One region of the Streptomyces sp. SAS_270 genome, then DNA from elsewhere that is predicted to be linked to it. Evidence: riboswitches for the same ligand, from Rfam matches in the RefSeq annotation. Region 1 holds a riboswitch; each other region holds the start of a gene.

Evidence for each region. Region 1 has a riboswitch for cyclic di-AMP ahead of ACN6LB_RS41295 (M23 family metallopeptidase). Riboswitches for the same ligand answer to the same signal wherever they lie in the genome.
Region 2: linked by a shared signal. The riboswitch ahead of ACN6LB_RS26920 (M23 family metallopeptidase) and the one ahead of ACN6LB_RS41295 (M23 family metallopeptidase) in region 1 are both predicted to bind cyclic di-AMP.
Region 3: linked by a shared signal. The riboswitch ahead of ACN6LB_RS23510 (NlpC/P60 family protein) and the one ahead of ACN6LB_RS41295 (M23 family metallopeptidase) in region 1 are both predicted to bind cyclic di-AMP.

Annotation. Positions count from the first base shown of each region.
Region 1 covers NZ_JBMNDS010000106.1:4,225-9,646, reverse strand. The annotation lists gene ACN6LB_RS41300 (aldo/keto reductase) at 1-783, opposite strand, end outside; gene ACN6LB_RS41295 (M23 family metallopeptidase) at 912-1,958, opposite strand; cyclic di-AMP (ydaO/yuaA leader) riboswitch at 1,970-2,127, opposite strand; gene ACN6LB_RS41290 (PP2C family protein-serine/threonine phosphatase) at 2,361-3,683, opposite strand; tRNA gene ACN6LB_RS41285 (tRNA-Met) at 3,741-3,814, opposite strand; gene ACN6LB_RS41280 (alginate lyase family protein) at 3,897-5,078, opposite strand; gene ACN6LB_RS41275 (dihydrofolate reductase family protein) at 5,227-5,422, opposite strand, start outside.
Region 2 covers NZ_JBMNDS010000045.1:48,414-53,835, forward strand. The annotation lists gene ACN6LB_RS26910 (M16 family metallopeptidase) at 1-220, shown strand, start outside; gene ACN6LB_RS26915 (M16 family metallopeptidase) at 217-1,605, shown strand; cyclic di-AMP (ydaO/yuaA leader) riboswitch at 1,852-2,012, shown strand; gene ACN6LB_RS26920 (M23 family metallopeptidase) at 2,025-2,789, shown strand; gene ACN6LB_RS26925 (GntR family transcriptional regulator) at 2,997-3,692, shown strand; gene ACN6LB_RS26930 (HPr family phosphocarrier protein) at 3,917-4,198, opposite strand; gene ACN6LB_RS26935 (bifunctional acetate--CoA ligase family protein/GNAT family N-acetyltransferase) at 4,373-5,422, shown strand, end outside.
Region 3 covers NZ_JBMNDS010000036.1:44,975-50,396, forward strand. The annotation lists gene ACN6LB_RS23500 (M23 family metallopeptidase) at 1-11, shown strand, start outside; gene pcrA (DNA helicase PcrA) at 109-2,589, opposite strand; cyclic di-AMP (ydaO/yuaA leader) riboswitch at 2,955-3,125, shown strand; gene ACN6LB_RS23510 (NlpC/P60 family protein) at 3,134-4,327, shown strand; gene ACN6LB_RS23515 (tellurite resistance/C4-dicarboxylate transporter family protein) at 4,450-5,412, shown strand; gene ACN6LB_RS23520 (hypothetical protein) at 5,390-5,422, opposite strand, start outside.

The DNA of each region.
Region 1 (5,422 bases):
GACACCGTGCGCTTCGGCGACGGCGTCCAGGGCCGCGAGCACCCGCAGGCCCCGCTCCGACCGGAGGTGCTTGCCCGCACCCGCGGCACGCGGGGAGTCGACGGTCGCCCCAGGGCGGTACTTGCCGGTCAGGAACCCGGAGGCGAGGGCGTAGTACGGGACGGCCGCCAGACCGCCCTGCGAGGCGATGTCCAGCAGCTCGCCCTCGTAGGTGCCGCGCGAGACGAGGTTGTAGTGGGGCTGGAGCGCCACGTACCGGGCGAGGCCCTCGCGGTCGGAGAACTCCAGGGAGGCGCGGAGCCGTTCGGGCGAGATGTTGGAGGCGGCGATGGCCCGTACCTTGCCCGCCTTCACCAGCTCGTCGAGCGCGCCGACGATCTCCTCGACGGGCACGTCGGGTTTGTCGAAGTGGGTGAAGTAGAGGTCGATGCAGTCGGTGCCCAGGCGGCGCAGGGAGGCGTCGGCGGCGGCCTTGATGTTGTCGCCGGACAGGCCCGGGTACTCGGGGTGCTGGCTGACCTTGGTGGCGATGACGACGTCGGAACGGTTGCCGCGCGCCTTCAGCCAGTTGCCGATGACGGTCTCGGACTCACCGCCCGAGTTGCCGTCGGCCCACGCCGAGTAGGAGTCGGCGGTGTCGATGAAGTTGCCGCCCGCGGCCGTGTACGCATCGAGGACGGCGAAGGACTGCGCCTCGTCGGCGGTCCAGCCGAAGACATTGCCGCCGAGGGCGAGCGGGAAGACCTGGAGGTCGGAGGAACCAAGCGTGCGAAGAGAAGTCATGCCCCTCTTCAACACCCGTACCGGAAGCCAATATTCCAGACTTCCGGCACGGACTACGGACTACGGACACGAACCACCCACTACTGACAGCCGACGGCCGACGGCCGACGGCCGACGGCCAGCAGTCGTCAGGGCGTAAGCCCCTTGCCCCGCAGCCAGGTCATCGGGTCGATCCCCGTGGCCTGTCCGCCCGGGTGGACCTCCAGGTGGACGTGCGGCCCGGTGACGTTGCCGGTGGCGCCCACGCGGCCGATGACGTCACCGGTGGCGACCTTCTGCCCAACGCTGACGCTGATCGAGGACTGGTGGCAGAACCACAGCTCGGTGCCGTCGTCGAGGGTGAGGATCGTGCGGTAGCCGTACGCGCCGGCCCAGCCCGCCTCGGTGATCGTGCCGGAGTGGATGGCCTTGATGAGCGTGCCCGTGGGCGCCGCGAAGTCGAGGCCCGTGTGGTAGCCGGAGGACCACATGGAACCGGCCTGGCCGAAGGTTCCCGTGATGGTGTACGAGGAGGTGGGCAGCGCATAGCTCTTGGCGAGCTTGGCGAGGCGCTCCGCCTCGACCTTCGCCTTGGCCGCCAGCTCCGCCTTCTTCTTCGCGGCGGCGGCCTTGGCCTCGGCCTGGTCCTGCTCCTGGGCGGCGAGCGTGACGGCCTTCTTGGCGGCGGCGGCCTCGGCGGCCTCCTGGGCGGCGCTGTCGACCTGGTCCTGCTGCGACTCGGCCTGCTGCATGATGCGGGAGCGCAGGGCCTCGCCCGCGTCCGTGGTGCCCTGCGCGGCGTCGGTGGTGGTCAGGCCGGCGCTGGTGAGCGGGGTGGCGGAGCCCTTGGCCGGGGTGTCGGAGCCGTCCGAGATCAGGGCCTTGGCCGACTCGGCGACGGACGACAGGTCGGGCATCGATATGGACACCGGGGGCTTGCCGGTCTGCGCGCTGGCCATACCGCCCGCGCCGACGGCGGCGATGACGCCGACACCCAGAACGGTGGAGCTGCGCGCGAGTCCGCCGCCGCGCTGCTTGCCGACGCGGTGCCGGCCGCGCACGGGACGAGTGGACTCCGCGGTGGGGTTCCACTCCTCCCAGGGGCCCTCGTCGCCGCTGGGGCCGTAGCCGAAGGTGTCGCTGTACTTCTCATTCGGCGCGAACGAGGTTGCCTGGGCAGGCCGGTTGGACGCCACGTGGGCGCGCTCCTTTCCTTCCTTCTCGCCTACCGGGTTAGCTGACGGGTTCGGAGCAGGAAGGTCTCCTACGCGCGTATAACTACCGTGCTTCCACGGTGGAATACGAGCGATTCACCCCAAGTTGGTGGTTCCCCGGTTCCCTTGCGGGATTCGGCGCGTGCGCACGGAGCCATCTCTTGTGACGGCTGGGACGACCGCGCTGCGTTATCGAACGTTAATAGACGCGGACCCCGGATTCCAAGCGCTTCGGACTGATCATTAGCGCTTCTGGCCAGGACTTACAGGACACCACCGGCCGATATCGGGCGAGTTGACTGCACTCGCTTAACACCGGTTCAGTTGACGGTATGTCAGTTGTTATGCGGAGGGGCGTCATGCGATCACCCCTCGTGACAACGATCAAGAAACCGTGTCCCGCGCCTCCGGCCGCCGCACGGCGAGCAGCGCCATGTCGTCCGTGGTCCCGCCTCCGGTGTGCCGCCGCGCTTCCTCGGCGAGCGTGTTCACCAGTTCCTCGGGCCCGGCGAACACCCGCCCGGCGAGCCGCGCCGCCGGATCGAAGAAGTCCCCGCGTGCGTCCCGGGCCTCGGACAGCCCGTCGGTGTGGAAGAGAAGCGTGGCCCCGCCGGGGAAGTACGTCTCCTCGGCACGGTCGGGCCAGCTGCCCAACTCGCCCATCCCTAGCGGCAGTGCGGGCTCCCGGGCGGCGAGCACGCGCAGGCCGCCGTCCCCGTGCAGGAGCAGCGGCGCGGGATGGCCACGGTTGACGATCCGCACGACGAACCGGCCATGGCCGTCACCCTCCGAACCCCCCGCTCCACCCCCACCCCCATCACCGTCACCGTCGTGCGGGATCTCGGCAAGTACGGCGGTGGTGAACCCCTCGAAGGCATCCGGGCCTTGACGCCGGGCGGCCTCGCGCACAAGGGCCCGTTCCAGGCGCTGGGCGACCGCCTCCAGCGTCGACTCCTGCTCGGCGGCCTCCCGGAAGGCCCCGATGAGTACGGCGACGGCGGCCACCGCCCCCATCCCCTTCCCTCGTACGTCGCCCACGACCAGCCGTACGCCGTGCGGGGAGTCCTGCACCGCGTACAGGTCGCCGCCGATGAACGCGTCCGCCTGCGCGGCGTCGTAGCGCGCCGCGACCTCCAGCCCGTCGATCCACTCGTCGGGCTCCGGCAGGACGGCGCGCTGTGCGGCCTCGGCGATCTCCCGGGCCGAGGCGAGCCGGGCGTCGCTGCGGCGGACGAGGACGTTGATGAGGACGGCCAGGAAGCCGACCGTGGCGATGGTGACGATCTCGGTGACCGCGTCGACGTTTCCGAGGACGCCCATTTCTGCGTGGATCGCCACGACGGCGACGAGTGTGACGACTCCGGTGAGCGCCGTGCCGCGCAGCGAATAGAGGGGCGCGGCGATCAAGGGTGCGGCGGTGAAGAAGGGGCCGCCGGTGTACTCGGTCGGCGTGAGGTACTCGTAGAACGTTCCGACGAGGATGAGCAGCACCGGAAGCGTCCGGGCGAAGGTCCGCGCGTACGAGACCGGACGCGCGTGCGCCCCGGCCCGGCCGGACGTCCGCCGACCGTGCAGCCCTTCCGGCCGACGCGCACCTCCTCGCTGCCCCACGCGTCCAGATTTCCCGGACCGGCGTCGACGGGCGACCGGTGTGACCCGACCGGGCGAAGCCCCGGCCTCTCCTCGCCGGCCCCCGCGGCCCCTCATCGACCCCGGAAAACACCCAAGGCCCGGAACCATTGGTTCCGGGCCTTGGGCCTTCAGTAGCGGGGACAGGATTTGAACCTGCGACCTCTGGGTTATGAGCCCAGCGAGCTACCGAGCTGCTCCACCCCGCGTCGTTGACTCCACTGTACGCCATCCGCGGGACCCGACGCACATCGGTTTACGCGGCCCTCCGCACGGGCCACGCGGAACCCCTCAGGCGGCCGGGTTCCCGGCGTGCGTGAGGGTCTCCCAGGAGACGAAGAGGTCGTCCGTTCCGGCGGGCCGCGACTGCTCGGCCAGCCGGTGCGCGGCGGGCACGTGGACGTCGAGCCGGTCCTCCAGGTGATTGAGGGCGACCTCCACGTCGGGCCCCATGTTCCGGTCGACCCTGCCGCCGCACAGCCACGCGGGTGCGGCCTCGCCGAGCTGGTAGCGAGCGTGGAGGTCGAGCGCGGCCTTGAGCCGGTCCTTGACCCCGCTGTAGAGGTCGACGCCCTGGTGCCAGGCGGTCTCGGCGATGTGCGCGGTGGCGGCGAGCGAGTAGCCGACGTGCTTGAAGTTGCGGCAGGTCTCCTGCGCGACCCCGTCCATGTACCGCTTCTGCCCGAACCAGTACGTGGCCATCTTCTGCGGGGTGTCGATGGTGCTGCCGACCGGGGTCAGCGGCACCTTCCCGTCCTTCTCCAGGTAGAAGTAGGCGGGCACCCGGTCACGGAAGCGCCGGAGCGCGGCGTCGAAGGCCTGGTGGTCGTCGAGGAAGACGGCGATGCCGATGGCGGCGTCGGTCATGGCGAGGTCCCAGTTGCCGTTGAAGTCCGGGACCTTCCTGGTGACTTCGGGGAGGTAGGCGGTCCGCAGCATGCTCTGGAACCGGGTGACGCCGGCCTTGGACCAGCCGGCGCCGGTGTGCCGCACGATCTCACCGGCCCGCGCCCAGCTGGACCCGGCCCAGGCGGTCTGCAGCCCGGCGTTGCCCTCGGTGTGCCGCCGCACCTTCCCGGACCAGGCGTCCATGATCTCGATCGCCTTCGCCGCATGCTCCCGCTTGCCGGTGATGCTCCACAGCAGGGCCTGGGTGTACGCGGCGATGGCGTCCTCGCGCTCCTCGACGCAGCCGTGCCCGGGCCGGGTGTCGGGCGGGCACTCGACGGTGGCGTACGGCTTGGCCTGGTACTTGTACGACCCGTACTTGCTGTCCCGCATGGCGAGGAACGCCCCGAGCCAGGGCTGCTTCCCCGCGTCGACGTGCTTGCGTACGGCGGTGAGCTGGTCCTTGCTCACCAGTACCCCGGGGTGCGCGAACCCGGCGTCCTTGGGCCGCGCCCGCGCCGCCGTCCGCGTCTGTGGTGACGACACCCCGCACGAGACGACGAGCCCCGCGAGCAGGGGTGCCATCAACACCGCCGTCACACGCCGCGTCACTGACCCCACTGAACCCACTGTCCCAACCTCCGAGTCGCCTCCTCAGAGCGTGGCCCCGGGCCGACGACGGCGCAGATTCTCTTAGCCCGACCGGGAGACCGCGCAGCCGTGAGGGCCCGGGCTACCCCAGGAGATGCCGATTGGGCGCCTGCGCCTGCCCCGCGTATTCGGGAAGTACGACGACGACCGCGCCCTCCGCCGCCAGGAGCCCGCTCCCGTCGGCCCCGGCGACGAACGTGTCGGGCTCGCGCCACGCGGTGACCACCCGCCGTACCCCGGCGTCGAGAATCAACCGCGCACACGGCGCCGGCCGCGAG
Region 2 (5,422 bases), on a different contig from region 1:
GGGCCGCGCCGACGAACTGTGCCGGTACGCCGTCCTGTTCGGCGACCCGCAGCTCGCCCTGACCGCCGTACAGCGCGTTCTCGACGTCACCGCCGAGGAGGTCCAGGAGGCCGCCAAGGCGCGCCTGCGCCCGGACAACCGCGCGGTGCTCGTCTACGAGCCGCTCGTCGCCGAGGACACCGACGCCGCTGAAGACACCGACGAGGAGGCGGCGAAGTGACCGAGCTCGCCACGATGGACTTCCACCCCCAGCCGCAGGCCGGCGAGCCCAAGCCCTGGGCCTTCCCCGCCCCCGAGCGCGGCACGCTCGGCAACGGTCTGACCGTGCTGCGCTGCCACCGCCCCGGTCAGCAGGTCGTCGCCGTCGAGGTGATCCTCGACGCGCCGCTGGACGCCGAGCCGGCGGGCCTCGACGGCGTCGCCACGATCATGGCGCGCGCCTTCTCCGAGGGAACCGACAAGTACTCCGCCGAGGAGTTCGCCGCCGAGCTGGAGCGCTGCGGCGCCACGCTCGACGCGCACGCGGACCACCCCGGCGTACGCCTGTCGCTCGAAGTCCCCGTCTCGCGCCTCCCGAAGGCCCTCGGGCTGGTCGCCGACGCACTCAGGGCACCGGCGTTCGCCGACAGCGAGATCGAGCGGCTGGTGCGCAACCGGCTCGACGAGATCCCGCACGAGACCGCCAACCCGGCCCGCCGCGCCGCCAGGGAACTCTCCAAGGAGCTGTTCCCGGCGACCGCACGCATGTCACGCCCGCGCCAGGGCACCGAGGAGACCGTCCAGAGCATCGACTCGGCGGCCGTACGCGCCTTCTACGAGAAGCACGTGCGCCCCGCCACGGCCACCGCCGTGGTCGTCGGCGACCTCACGGGCACGGACCTCGACGCGCTGCTCGCGGAAACCCTCGGCTCCTGGACCGGCTCGTCCGCCGAGCCGCGTCCCGTACCGCCGGTGACCGCCGACGACACGGGCCGCGTGATCATCGTGGACCGCCCGGGTGCCGTCCAGACGCAGCTGCTGATCGGACGCATCGGCGCCGACAGGCACGATCGCGTCTGGCCCGCCCAGGTACTCGGCACGTACTGCCTCGGTGGCACCCTCACCTCCCGACTGGACCGCGTCCTGCGGGAGGAAAAGGGATACACCTACGGTGTACGGGCGTTCGGTCAGGTGCTGCGCTCCGCAGCCGACGGCACGGGCGCCGCGATGCTGGCCATCAGCGGCTCCGTCGACACGCCCAACACCGGTCCCGCGCTCGACGACCTCTGGAAGGTGCTGCGCACCCTCGCGGCCGAAGGCCTGACGGATGCCGAGCGGGACGTCGCCGTGCAGAACCTGGTGGGCGTCGCGCCCCTCAAGTTCGAGACCGCGGCGGCGGTCGCGGGCACGCTCGCCGACCAGGTCGAGCAGTTCCTGCCGGACGACTTCCAGGCCACGCTGTACCAGCAGCTCGCCGCGACGGGCACCGTGGAGGCCACCGCGGCCGCCGTGAACGCCTTCCCGGTGGACCGCCTGGTGACCGTCCTGGTCGGGGACGCCGCGCAGATCAAGGAGCCCGTCAAGGCCCTCGGCATCGGCGAAGTGAGCGTCGTACCCGCGGAGTAGGGGCCGCATCCCGCAGTGTCGGAAGCGGGAGGGAACAGGGCATAACGGCGTGACCCTTTGGGGGCTCGGGCGGCGAAAGCGTCGCCCGAGCCCCCATTGTCAGTATTGATGGGGAGTTGATGGGGAGGTTGCCTGTCTGCCCTGTGGCATGCGCTACAAAAGGCGTGATCCGTTTGTCGATTGAAAGACGCCCCCTTTAGCGTCGGTCCGGCTGTTCGTCAGGCAGTGCGCCGCGTCCGCGGCACCGGACAGTCATCGCCGAGTCCCCGTACGGCGCGAGCCAGGGGAGCCGGGGACCCATACGTAGTCCCTGGGGTGAATCGGACGCCCTTCCCGAAGGGGGTCCGTAGGAGACCTTCCTGCTCCGAACCCGTCAGCTAACCCGGTAGGCGAGAAGGAAGGAAAGGACCAGCCACTTCATGGCGTTCACCCGCGCCACCGGGAAGCACCGTCGCCCGAGCCGTGTGAAGCGCACGACCACGCATGCCGTGGGCGTCGCCGCACTCACCACCACCGGTGTCATCGGCACCCTGGCCGCCCCTGCCTTCGCCGCGGAGACCTCCGTCGAGGACACGGGACTGACAAAGGCCATCACCATCGGCGACTCGCTCGCCGACCAGATCGACGCACAGGCCGCGGCCCAGCAGCACGCCGCCGACGAGGCGGCCGCGCTGAAGAAGGCCCAGGAGGCCGCGAAGAAGCGTGCCGCCGAGAAGGCCGAGGAGGAGCGCGTGGCCAAGGCCCGCGCCGCCCGGGCCGCCGAGCGCAAGCGCCTGAACACCTTCGTCCTGCCGATCAGCGGCTCGTACGTCTCGACCGGCTACAAGACCGGTGGCAGCCTGTGGTCCTCCGGCAGCCACACGGGCGTCGACTTCCACGCCGCGTCCGGCACGTCCGTCCACGCCGTCGGCTCCGGCACCGTCGTCGAGGCCGGCTGGGGCGGCGCCTACGGCAACAACGTGGTCATCAAGATGAACGACGGCACGTACACCCAGTACGGCCACCTGTCGTCCATCGGTGTCTCCGTGGGCCAGACGGTCACCCCGGGCGCACAGATAGGCCTCTCGGGTTCCACCGGCAACACCACCGGACCGCACCTCCACTTCGAGGCCCGCACGACCCCGGAGTACGGCTCGGACATCGACCCCGTCGCCTACCTCCGCTCGCACGGCGTGAACGTCTGACGACCCGCTTCACCGCTTCTCCGCACTTCGCACCGCTTCCGAAGCCCCGGCTCACCGAGCCGGGGCTTCGTCGCTTCGAACGGCCGTCTGTCCAAAAAATATCCATGGATTCCGGGCTCCCGTCGGAAATTCCCGCCGTCTGCAATAGAGTCACTGAACAAGCGTCAATGGATGGCGTTTCGCGGGGATTAAAGCGGAGGTCCGGTCATGCGTATTCCGGCGCACTCGGTATGCACGGCGATCCGTGACGACATCGTCGCGGGTGTCTACGAGCGAGGCGGCCGGCTCACCGAGGAACTCCTTGCGCGTCGCTACGGAGTCTCGCGTGTTCCCGTCCGCGAGGCCCTGCGCACCCTGGAGGCCGAGGGGTTCGTCGTCACCCGTCGGCATGCGGGCGCGTGCGTCGCGGAGCCCACCGAGCAGGAGGCCTCCGACCTGCTGGAGATGCGCATGCTCCTTGAGCCGCTCGGTGCCGCCCGGGCCGCGCAGCGGCGCACCGAGGCCCACCTCAAGGTGCTGCGAGGCCTGGTCAGGCTGGGCCAGGAGCGGGCAAGGAGGGGGCACAGCGAGGATCTGCGCTCCCTGGGGGGCTGGTTCCACGAGACGCTCGCGCAGGCCTCCGGAAGCCCCGCGCTGACCTCCACGCTGGCCCAGCTTCGGCACAAGATCGCCTGGATGTACGCGGTCGAGGCGCAGGCCTCCCCCGCGGACTCCTGGGCCGAGCACGGCGCCATCGTGGACGCCGTGGCGCGCGGCGACAGCGAGCGCGCCCGGACGATCACGGCGCTGCACACGGAACGCGCCACGGCCGTGCACCGGCTCCGCTTTCCCGGTGCGGGAGATCGCCCGGACCGTGTGAGGACTTCGCAACCTCCCGTAAACATGACCGGTCTGCGTCATTAACAGGAGCGCCGTATACAAAGAGGGATATTCGGCAGTGAGCTATTTCCGCTGCCCTTATTCCAGCGCGCCCGGAATTCCGTGCGCGCTATTTCCGCACTGCGGGATGTGCGCGCGGGATGGTGCCGGATATTCCGTCGTGCGGGCGTATCGCCGTGCCTGAAAAACGACGAAGCCGCGCCACCCGGAAGGGGTGACGCGGCCGCGTCGTACGGTGTCCGATTCGCTCAGACGGTCTCGGGAAGCTCCTCGAGCCCCTCGGCGACCAGCTTCGCCAGACGGTCGAGGGCGGCGTCCGCGCCCTCGGCGTCCGACGCGAGGACGATCTCCTCGCCGCCCTGGGCGCCCAGGCCGAGGACCGCGAGCATGGAGGCCGCGTTGACGGGGTTGCCGTCGGCCTTGGCGATCGTCACGGGGACCCCGGAAGCGGTGGTCGCCCGGACGAAGATGGAGGCGGGGCGGGCATGGAGGCCCTCGGCCCAGCCGACGTTGACGCGGCGCTCAGCCATGTGATGCTGCCCTTCAGGTGTCTCAGGGTTGTCTAGACCATTGTCCCATACGGTGAAGCGTGCCCGGAGCGGCCCCTGGATTCCGGCGCCGACCGGCTTGCGTCCTTCGGCCGCTCATGCTGCCCCATAGCCTGCCCCGCGCTGTTGTCGGACGCGAGCCGTACTCTGGGGCCCATGCAGACCTCGTCGGACCGGCACGAGTATCCCGCCCACTGGGAGGCCGACGTGGTGCTGCGCGACGGCGGCACCGCACGCATCAGGCCCATCACCGTCGACGACGCCGAGCGCCTGGTCAGCTTCTACGAGCAGGTGTCCGACGAGTCGAAGTACTACCGCTTCTTCGCGCCGTACCCACGACTGTCCGCCAAGGACGTCCACCGCTTCACACACCACGACTTTGTGGACCGGGTGGGTCTCGCGGCCACGGTGGGCGGCGAGTTCATCGCCACCGTACGCTACGACCGTATTGACGCCGATGGCATGCCCGCCTCCTCGCCCGCCGACGAGGCCGAGGTCGCCTTCCTCGTGCAGGACGCGCACCAGGGCCGTGGTGTCGCCTCGGCCCTGCTCGAACACGTGGCGGCCGTCGCGCGCGAACGTGGGATCCGGCGCTTCGCCGCCGAGGTGCTGCCCGCCAACAACAAGATGATCAAGGTGTTCACGGACGCCGGGTACACGCAGAAGCGCAGCTTCGAGGACGGCGTCGTCCGCCTGGAGTTCGACCTGGAGCCCACCGACCGGTCGCTCGCCGTGCAGCGCGCGCGGGAGCAGCGTGCCGAGGCGCGGTCCGTGCAGCGGCTGCTCGCGCCCGGCTCGGTCGCCGTCATCGGTGCGGGCCGTACGCCCGGTGGGGTGGGGCGCAGCGTCCTCGGCAACCTCAAGGACGCCGGCTTCACCGGCCGCCTGTACGCCGTGAACAAGGCCCTGCAGGACAAGGAACTCGACGGCGTCCCCGCGTACCGCACCGTCAGGGACATCCCCGAGCCCGTCGACCTCGCCGTCGTCGCCGTTCCCGCCCCGTTCGTGCCGGAGATCGTCGCGGAGTGCGGTGAGCACGGCGTCCAGGGGCTCGTGGTCGTCTCCGCCGGATACGCCGAGAGCGGCCCCGCCGGGCTCGCACGCCAGCGCGAACTCGTGCGCCAGGCCCGTACGTACGGCATGCGCATCATCGGCCCCAACGCCTTCGGCGTCATCAACACCTCCCCCGATGTGCGGCTCAACGCC
Region 3 (5,422 bases), on a different contig from region 1:
ACCCGACGTAACAACCGCCGGGCCCGCCGAGACGTCGTACGGACCGGGCCCCGTACGGACCCGACCCGCCGCACGGACCGGGCCCCGTCGTATGCCTTGGAACCTCTCTTAGAGCTTCTCCACCGGTGCGTACCGCAGCAGCAACCGCTTCGGCTTCGGCTCGCCGAAGTCGACCGTCGCCTCCGCGTTCGCGCCCGTGCCCTTCACGCCGACGACGGTGCCGAGGCCGAACTGGTCATGCGTGACACGGTCCCCGACCGCGAGGGAGACCACCGGCTTGTCGGTGGCCCTGCGGGTGGCGAAGCCGGACGCGCCCGAGGCGGCGGAGCGCGAGCGGGACGACGACAGCGAGGCCGCGATGCCCGAGGCCGGACCGGAGGACACCGGGGCCATGGCGCCCGTGCGCTTCCACTCCAGATGTGCCGCCGGGATCTCCTCCAGGAAGCGGGAGGGCGGGTTGTACGAGGGCTGGCCCCAGGCGCTGCGCAGCCCCGAGCGGGTCAGGTAGAGCCGTTCGCGGGCGCGGGTGATGCCCACATAGGCCAGGCGCCGCTCCTCCTCCAGCTCCTTGACCTGCCCGAGCGCGCGCATGTGCGGGAAGACGCCGTCCTCCATGCCGGTCAGGAACACCACAGGGAACTCAAGGCCCTTGGCGGTGTGCAGGGTCATCAGGGTGATGACTCCGTTGCCGTCCTCCTCGTCCGGGATCTGGTCGGAGTCGGCGACGAGCGCGACCCGCTCCAGGAAGTCGGAGAGGCTGCCCGCGGCCTCGCCCTCACCGGACTCCTGCTCGAACTCCAGCGCCACGGCGGCGAGTTCCTGAAGGTTCTCGATGCGCGTCTCGTCCTGCGGATCCGTCGAGGCCTGCAACTCGGCGAGGTAGCCGGTGCGTTCGAGTACGGCCTCCAGGACGGTCGCCGGTCCGGCGCCCGACTCGGCGATCGTGTGGAGGTCCTCCATCAGCGTGTTGAACCGCTTGACGGCGTTCGTGGAGCGGGCGGCCATGCCGTACGCCTCGTCGACTCGGCGCAGGGCCTGCGGGAAGCTAATCTTCTCGCGCTGCGACAGCGCGTCGATCATGGCCTCGGCGCGGTCGCCGATGCCCCGCTTGGGAACGTTGAGGATCCGGCGCAGCGGTACCGAGTCCTCCGGGTTCGACAGCACGCGCAGGTACGCGAGGACGTCGCGGACCTCCTTGCGCTCGTAGAAGCGGACACCGCCGACGACCTTGTAGGGCAGGCCGACGCGGATGAAGACCTCTTCGAAGACACGGGACTGGGCGTTCGTACGGTAGAAGACGGCGACGTCTCCGGCCTTCGCCTCGCCCGCGTCCGTCAGACGGTCTATCTCGTCGGCGACGAACTGCGCCTCGTCGTGCTCGGTGTCGGCGACGTAGCCGGTGATGTTCGAGCCCGCGCCCGCGTTCGTCCACAGGTTCTTCGGGCGACGCGACTCGTTGCGCTCGATGACGGCGTTGGCGGCGGTCAGGATGGTCTGCGTGGAGCGGTAGTTCTGTTCGAGCAGGATCGTCGTCGCGTCCGTGTAGTCCTCCTCGAACTGGAGGATGTTGCGGATGGTCGCGCCGCGGAAGGCGTAGATCGACTGGTCGGCGTCGCCCACGACGCACAGCTCGGCGGGGCCGAGGTCGTCCTCGCTCGGGGGTACGTCGACGGGGTGCGCGGAGGTGCCGACCAGCTCGCGCACGAGGGCGTACTGCGCGTGGTTGGTGTCCTGGTACTCGTCGACCATGACGTGGCGGAAGCGGCGGCGGTAGTGCTCGGCGACGTCCGGGAAGGCGCGGAGCAGGTTGACCGTCGTCATGATCAGGTCGTCGAAGTCCAGCGCGTTCGCCTCGCGCAGCCGCGACTGGTAGAGCACGTATGCCTGGGCGAGGGTCTTCTCGAAGCCGTCGGAGGCCTGGGCGGCGAAGTCCTCCTCGTCGATCAGCTCGTTCTTCAGGTTGGAGATCTTGGCGCTGAACGACTTCGGCGGGAAGCGCTTCGGGTCGAGGTCCAGGTCGCGGCAGACCAGGGCCATCAGACGCTTGCTGTCGGCGGCGTCGTAGATCGAGAACGACGACGTGAAGCCGAGCCGCTTCGACTCGCGGCGCAGGATGCGCACGCACGCGCTGTGGAAGGTCATGACCCACATCGCGTTGGCGCGCGGGCCGACCAGCTGCTCGACGCGCTCCTTCATCTCGCCCGCGGCCTTGTTGGTGAAGGTGATCGCGAGGATCTGCCCGGGGTGCACATGGCGCTCGGCCAGCAGATAGGCGATCCGGTGCGTGAGCACCCGGGTCTTGCCGGAGCCGGCGCCGGCCACGATGAGCAGGGGGGCGCCGGAGTGCACCACGGCCGCCCGCTGGTTCTCGTTCAGCCCGTCCAGGAGCGCGGCCGCCTCCACGGCGGGGCGCGGGGCTCCGTCGCGGTAGTAGGCGTCGCGGTCCGGGGGCACGTCGAAACGGCCGCCGAACAGGTCGTCCGGAAGCGGCTCGGCCGCCCCGTCCTCGGGCGGCGGCGGGGGCTCTTCCTCGTGAGCCCCTGAGGGCTTGAGGTCCGCCAGGAAGCTGTCGTCAAAGAGGCTGCTCATCGCTCTCCGAGTCTAGGCCGCCGCACTGACAACAGACCGCCGCCCCGGGATTTCCCTGTCCCGCGAGGGCCCCGGAAGCCGATGATCTTCCAGAACCGGCCACTCGGCACTCCTTCGCCGTCAGGAATCGTCCAGGACGATCAAGAGCCGTACGGTTACGGTCAGCCACCGGCCGGGCGGGAATGCCCCTTGAAGACCACTGCATGGGGTCACAAGTCACCACGGACGGTCACGGAAGCGGCGGTTGAGGCCAAGGTCACGAAAATGTATCGGGCATATCGAACATCAACCTTCACAGGGACCACACGAGTTGGCTAGCGTGCCGGGCAGACCGCTCGACCCTCTCCGGCGAACGTCGCCGGGCCGTGCGGCCTCCGCCGAATTCGGTGTGCCCACGCGGCAGCCGGAACCGGGGACCCACCGAACCTGGGGTGAATCGGTCCAACCGCCTTTCGGGGCAAGGACCGTAGGGCAAACCTTCCGGAGCACCCGCCCGAACCCGACAGCTAACCCGGTAGGCGGATGACGGAAGGAGTCGCCTCCCTTGGCGTCGCACAAAAAGCCGCGTCCTGCTGCAACGCGCGTAGCGGGCATGCGGACTCCCGCCCTGGCAACAGCGGCCCTCACCTCCGTGGCCCTGCTCTCCCAGACGGCGAACGCCGCACCCTCGGCCGAGCCCAGGCCGAGCCTCGAAGAAGTGCAGAAGAAGGTCGACGACCTCTACCACCAGGCGGAGACGGCGACCGAGAAGTACAACACCGCCAAGGAGAAGACCACCAAGCAGCGCAAGCAGGTCGACACCCTTCTCGACGACGTCGCCCAGCGCACCGACAAGCTCAACTCCGCGCGCGAGGAGCTGGGTTCGTTCGCCGCCGCGCAATACCGGACCGGCGCCGCCGCCCCCGGCACCGCGACCCTGCTGCTGGCCGACGACCCGCAGGACTACTTCGACCAGACCCAGCTGATGAGCCGGCTGACCAGCCGTCAGAAGACCGCCGTCGACGACTACGTCACCGAGCAGTCCGAGACGGCGAAGAAGCGCCAGGAGGCCTCCAAGAGCCTGGAGACGCTGACCGAGTCGCAGAAGTCGCTGAAGTCGTCGAAGGCCGACGTCCAGAAGAAGCTCTCCGAGGCGCGCGAGATGCTCTCGAAGCTGACCGCCGAGGAGAAGGCGCGGCTCGCGGCGATCGAGAAGAAGAAGGAAGCAGAGGCCCGGCGCAAGGCGGCGGAGCTGGCGGCCCAGCAGGCCGCCGAGGCGAAGCAGCGCCAGGAGGCGGAGGCAGCCGCTCAGCAGCAGTCCGGCTCCGGCACCTCGGACTCCTCGAGTTCGGGAAGCACGGGCACAGGCACCGGCACCTCCACCGGCGACTCCTCGTACGCCACGAAGGCCGCCAAGGCGCTCGCCTTCGCCCGCGCCCAGGTCGGCAAGCCGTATGTGTGGGGCGCCACCGGCCCCGACTCGTACGACTGCTCCGGGCTCACCCAGGCCGCCTGGAAGGCGGCCGGCGTCGACCTCCCGCGCACCACCTACGACCAGGTCAACGCGGGCACGACGGTCTCCCTCTCCAACGCACAACCCGGCGACCTGATCTTCTTCTACGACGACATCAGCCACGTCGGCCTCTACATAGGCAACGGCATGATGATCCACGCCCCGAAGCCGGGCTCGTACGTCCGCGAGGAGTCCGTCTACTACGCCGGCTCCTCGATCATCCACAGCGTGGTGCGACCGGCGTGAACGCACCGTAGGGAGGGGGTCCACGCGCGCGTGGACCCCCTTTTTCGTGCCGTATGCGTTTTTCGTCCTCCACGCGCGCGTGCAGCACGGCAAGCCGCGCGAAGATCCCTAGCATCGGGCGCATGTCAGGCATCTCCCAGCTCCGCGCGTGGTGGGCGGAGCGTCCGCCCGCCGCCGGGGCCGCCGTCATGGCCACCGGCATCGTCTCCGTCGGGCTGTCCCTGACCGGCTACGAGACCCTGTCCCGTATCGCCCTGGTCCTGGCGGTCATCGCATGGCTCGCGCTCGCCGCGGACTTCGGGGTGCGGCTCGTACGGGACCGGGCGCGCTGGGTGGCGGAGGCGTGCACGCCGGGCGCACTCACCGCCATCGCCGCGACCACCGTGCTCGGCACCCGGCTGTCCGCCCTCGGGTGGCTGGGTCTCGCCGAGGCGCTGCTCGCGCTGGCGGCCCTGCTCTGGCCGGGGCTGCTGATCGTGGTCGTACGGCACTGGGGGCGCCGTATGCCCGGAGCGGTGTTCCTCGGCTGTGTGGCCACCCAGGGGCTCGCCGTGCTGGGCTCCGTGCTGGCCGCGCTGGTGGGCGTGGAGTGGCTCGCGCATGCCGCGCTGGCGCTGTTCTGGCTCGGGATCGTCCTCTACGGGGTGGCGTTGCTCCGCTTCGACATCCGGCAGGTGGCCACCGGGGCCGGGGACCAGTGGGTGGCGGGCGGTGCGCTCGCCATCTCGGCGCTGGCCGGGGCGAAGCTCGTGACCGCGCACCACGCGAACCAGTACCTGTGGAACGACGACGACAACGGCGTCCTGCGCGCAGTCACCGCCGCGCTGCTCGTGCTGGACCTCGCCTGGTACGTCGTCCTGTTCGCCGCCGAGGCGGTCTGGCCGCGGCCGCACTACGACGTACGGCGCTGGGCGACCGTGTTCCCCATGGGGATGACGGCGGTGGCGACCCTGGCGGTCGGGACCGCCCTCGGCAGCGGATGGCTGAGCGGCCCGGGGCAGACGCTGCTGTGGATCGCGGTGGCGGCCTGGTTGCTCGTGGCAGCCGGGGCGGCCGGGGCGGTCAGGTCCAGAGCACCGCGATGAAGATGTTCGC